Regions from separate parts of the Shewanella alkalitolerans genome, predicted to be linked through region 2. Evidence: predicted binding sites of a transcription regulator. Region 2 holds the regulator's gene; the other holds the start of a gene.
What was found. The regulator sigma-54, encoded in region 2, starts transcription at its own class of promoters, with help from an activator protein. The targets are predictions, from matches to a motif close to GTTGGCACGNNNNTNGNNT.
Positions count from the first base shown of each region.

Region 1: the regulator sigma-54 is predicted to act here: its motif matches at 757-775, upstream of K0J45_RS03355 (nitric-oxide reductase large subunit).

Region 1 is NZ_CP080422.1:744,095-746,296, reverse strand. Features, by position in the region: gene K0J45_RS03360 (LpxL/LpxP family Kdo(2)-lipid IV(A) lauroyl/palmitoleoyl acyltransferase) at 1-528, shown strand, start outside; gene K0J45_RS03355 (nitric-oxide reductase large subunit) at 821-2,202, shown strand, end outside.
Region 2 is NZ_CP080422.1:3,915,036-3,917,237, forward strand. Features, by position in the region: gene lptB (LPS export ABC transporter ATP-binding protein) at 1-309, shown strand, start outside; gene K0J45_RS16955 (RNA polymerase factor sigma-54) at 444-1,931, shown strand; gene hpf (ribosome hibernation promoting factor) at 1,962-2,202, shown strand, end outside.

The sequences.
Region 1 (2,202 bases), 1.4 Mb from region 2:
CTGCCGCTGGAGATGGGCGCACGCATATTCGGCCAGTTTCAGCCGGGCATAGGCGTCTACCGCCCCCACAATAATCCGCTGATGGAATACCTTCAGGTTAAGGGGCGTCTGCGCTCCAACAAAGGGCTGGTTCCCAAGCGGGATCTCAGACAGATGGTGCGCAGCCTGCGCAATCCCGATGTGATCTGGTATACGGCGGACCAAGATTTCGGCCGTTCAAGCGCCGTATTTATCCCCTTCTTCGCCGTGCCTGAGGCCGCGACTATCACGGGCGCCACCACCCTAGCCAAACTGGGCAAGGCCAAGGTGCTGCCCTTCATTGTGGTGCGAAACGAAGATGACAAGGGTTACACCATAGAGATACAAGCGCCGCTGGAAGACTTCCCCGGCGAGAACGAGCTGGAAGATGCCAAGCGGGGTAACCGCATCATAGAAGAGATCATCGAACGCAGCCCGGCGCAATACATGTGGCTGCATAGACGCTTCAAGACCCGTCCCAATAAGGATGACCCTTCGCTCTATCGCTAGCCCGATTGCCAAAGCGTTAGTCGCTCGGTAAAAGCCAGCCATTTAGGCTGGCTTTTTTATTTGCCGCACATCTCCCCATAACCCAACAAGTATCAAATCGACACAGATAAAACACACACTGTCTTTTTGACACGCGGTGTCATTTTCACACTTTAACTAGATTGTCATTATGACAATTTAATAAGACACTAATATATTCTTATTCTATAATAATCAACGATTTAAAAGTATGGCACGTTAGCTGCTATAGCAGGGTACTCCACACCTACAATATATTGCGCTGAGAGGCTCTATGAATAAACAACGGCTAACGGCGATAGCACTCTTGATAGTACTTATCGCTTCCTTCTCTGTACTGCTGAGCATAGGCAGTCAGATCTATCGCGAAAAACCTCCAATCCCCACCGCCTTTACCGATGTGCAGGGTCAACCCCTGTTCACCCAAAACGATATTGAGCGCGGTCAACTGGTTTGGCGCTCTATGGGCGGACACCAGCTAGGCTCTATCTGGGGTCACGGCTCTTACGTCGCCCCTGACTGGACCGCCGACTGGCTGCACCGTGAGGCGCAGGCCTGGTTGGATATCACCGCCAAGGCGCAATATGGCAGAAGCTTCAACGAGCTGGACTCTATCAAACAGGCCGGTCTTGAGCAGTCGCTGCGTGACGACCTACGTCGCAACACCCTGACTACCTCGGCCAATGGCGAGATACGCATCAGCCTGTCTGAAACCCGTATTCAGGCCATCGCCCAGGTCTCAGACCACTATCTGTCTCTGTTTGGCGACGATCCTGAGCTCTCAACCCTGCGCGAACAGTATGCGATGAAGGAAGGCACAGTGCCTGACCTTGAGCGTCGCCAACAGCTCAACGCCTTCCTCTTCTGGGGCGCCTGGGCCGCCATCACAGAGCGTGAAGGACAAGAGTATACCTACACCAACAACTGGCCTTTCGATCCTCAGCTGGGTAACACCCCAACCTCAGACAACATCGTCTGGTCTATCCTGAGTATCGTCACCCTTATCGCCGGTATTGGCGCCCTGGTATGGCACCACGCCTCAGGCAAACATGAAGAGCTGCCTAAGCCTGCCGAGCAAGATCCTCTGTTCCTCAAAAAGCCTACCGCCTCACAGAAGGCAGTGGGTAAATACTTCGTCACCGCGGTCGGCCTCTTCCTGCTGCAGATCCTCCTAGGAGGCGTGACGGCGCACTACGCGGTAGAAGGGCAAAACTTCTACGGCATCCCACTGGCAGAGATACTGCCCTACTCGGTCACTCGTACCTGGCATACCCAGCTAGCGGTATTCTGGATCGCCACCGCCTGGCTCGGCACAGGCCTCTACATAGCGCCTGCGCTATCTGGATATGAGCCTAAGTTCCAACGCCTGGGCGTCAACGTCCTCTGGGTAGCCCTGGTTGTTGTGGTACTGGGCTCTATGGCCGGTGAATGGATTGGCGTACAGCAGTACTTCGACCTGGATACCAACTTCCTCTTCGGTCACCAAGGCTATGAATATATCGACCTCGGCCGTGTCTGGCAGGTACTGCTACTGGCAGGCCTGTTGATCTGGCTAACCCTGGTCACCGCAGCTATGCGCCCGGCCCTTAAGATTCAAGGCGAGATGCGCCCCGTGATCTGGGTACTGTACGCCTCGTGTGTCGCCATCGGTCTGTT
Region 2 (2,202 bases):
GGCGGTGAACGTCGCCGGGTGGAGATCGCCAGGGCGCTTGCCGCCAACCCTAAGTTTATTCTTCTCGACGAGCCGTTCGCCGGGGTCGATCCCATCTCGGTTATCGACATCAAGAAGATCATCGAGCAGCTTAAGAATCGCGGCCTGGGGGTGTTGATCACCGACCACAACGTGCGCGAAACATTAGACGTCTGCGAGAAAGCCTATATCGTCAGCCATGGTAATCTGATCGCCGAGGGCACACCCGCCGAAATCTTAGACAACCAGCAAGTACGAGCAGTGTACTTAGGTGAACAATTCAAGCTATAGTTAATCTTATAATGGGGCCACAGAGGAAAAACCATGCGTTAATTGTGGCTTTAGGCACTATCCGATATATTTGTCCGGCACATATAGCCAGAGCTTTCTCATTTTATAATTAGAAACAAGGGAATAGCAGTACGATGAAAGCGTCACTTCAGCTCAAAATGGGTCAGCATCTCACCATGACGCCCCAGCTACAACAGGCCATACGTCTGTTGCAGTTGTCGTCATTAGAGTTGCAGCAGGAGATCCAGCAGGCATTAGAATCCAACCCGCTACTGGAGTTGGATGAAGAGCAGGAGAGCGCCAGCATCGAGCTGCAAGACGATAGCGTCAGCGACAGCTTCGACAACAAGTACGACGACAAGATAGAGCTGGATTCGAGCCAGGATAATTCAGGGGTCGAGACCTCAGACGCCCTGACTCAAGACTCAATGCCAGACGAGCTGCCGGTGGATACCACCTGGGATGAGGTCTACACCGCCTCACCAAACTCAAGCTCGGGCGCCATGCGCGACGACGACATGCCTTTTCAGGGCGAGACCAGCGAAGGTCTATACGAACACCTGGAATGGCAGAAGAACCTGACCCCTTTTTCCGATAACGACCTGGCCATCGCCACCGCCATCATCGACGCCATCGACGAGCGCGGTTACCTGACCCAGACCTGCGAAGATATTCTCGAGGCCATGGGCGACCCAGAGATCGAACTCGACGAGGTCGAGGCGGTACTCAAACGGGTACAACACTTCGACCCCATTGGTGTGGCGGCCCGCGACCTCAGCGAATGTCTGACGATCCAGCTGGCCCAGTACAGCGACGATACACCGCACATAGCCAACGCCCGCATGCTGATCAAAGAACACCTGGATCTCATCGCCGGACGCGACTTCCGTCTGCTGATGCGCAAGACCAAGCTCAAGGAAGATGAACTGAGGGATGCCATCGCCCTGATCCAGACCCTGAATCCCCGTCCAGGCCTCGCCATCACCGCCAGCCGCGACGAGTACGTGATCCCGGATGTGACCGTCACCAAGAAGAAGGGACGCTGGGTAGTCGAGCTTAACCCAGACAGCATGCCCAAGATCAACGTCAACCAGCAGTATGCCGCCATGGCCCGCAGCACTAAGAGTCAAGCGGATGGCCAGTTTATTCGCGGCCACCTGCAGGAAGCCAAATGGTTCCTCAAGAGCCTTGAGAGTCGCAACGAGACCCTGCTCAAGGTGACCAACTGTATCGTCGACTTCCAGCAAGGCTTCTTCGAATTTGGCGAAGAGGCGATGAAGCCCATGGTACTGAACGACATCGCCGAGGCGGTGGAGATGCATGAATCCACCATCTCACGTGTGACCACGCAAAAATATATGCATACCCCGAGAGGGATCTTCGAGCTCAAATACTTCTTCTCCAGTCACGTCGGTACCGACGATGGCGGAGAGTGCTCTTCAACAGCAATACGTGCCTTCATTAAGAAGCTGGTTGCTGCGGAAAACCAGAAAAAGCCATTGAGCGACAGCAAGATGGCTCAACTCTTGGCCGAACAGGGGATTAAGGTGGCTAGACGCACCATTGCCAAGTATCGCGAGGCAATGCTTATACCGCCCTCGAATCAGCGCAAGAGCTTATAAAACAAACCTGGAAACTGGAGGACTATCTTTATGCAAATAAACCTGACTGGGCACCATATCGAGATCACCCAATCTCTACGAAGCTACATCGAAGAGAAATTCACAAAGCTTGAACGTCATTTCGATCAGATCAATAATGTGCACGTTGTATTAAATGTCGAAAAGTTGCAACAGAAGGTTGAGGCAAAGTTACATCTCCGTGGCGGAGAAGTGTTCGCAACATCCGAACATGCGGACATGTATGCCGCGATAGACTCCCTGATTGACAAAC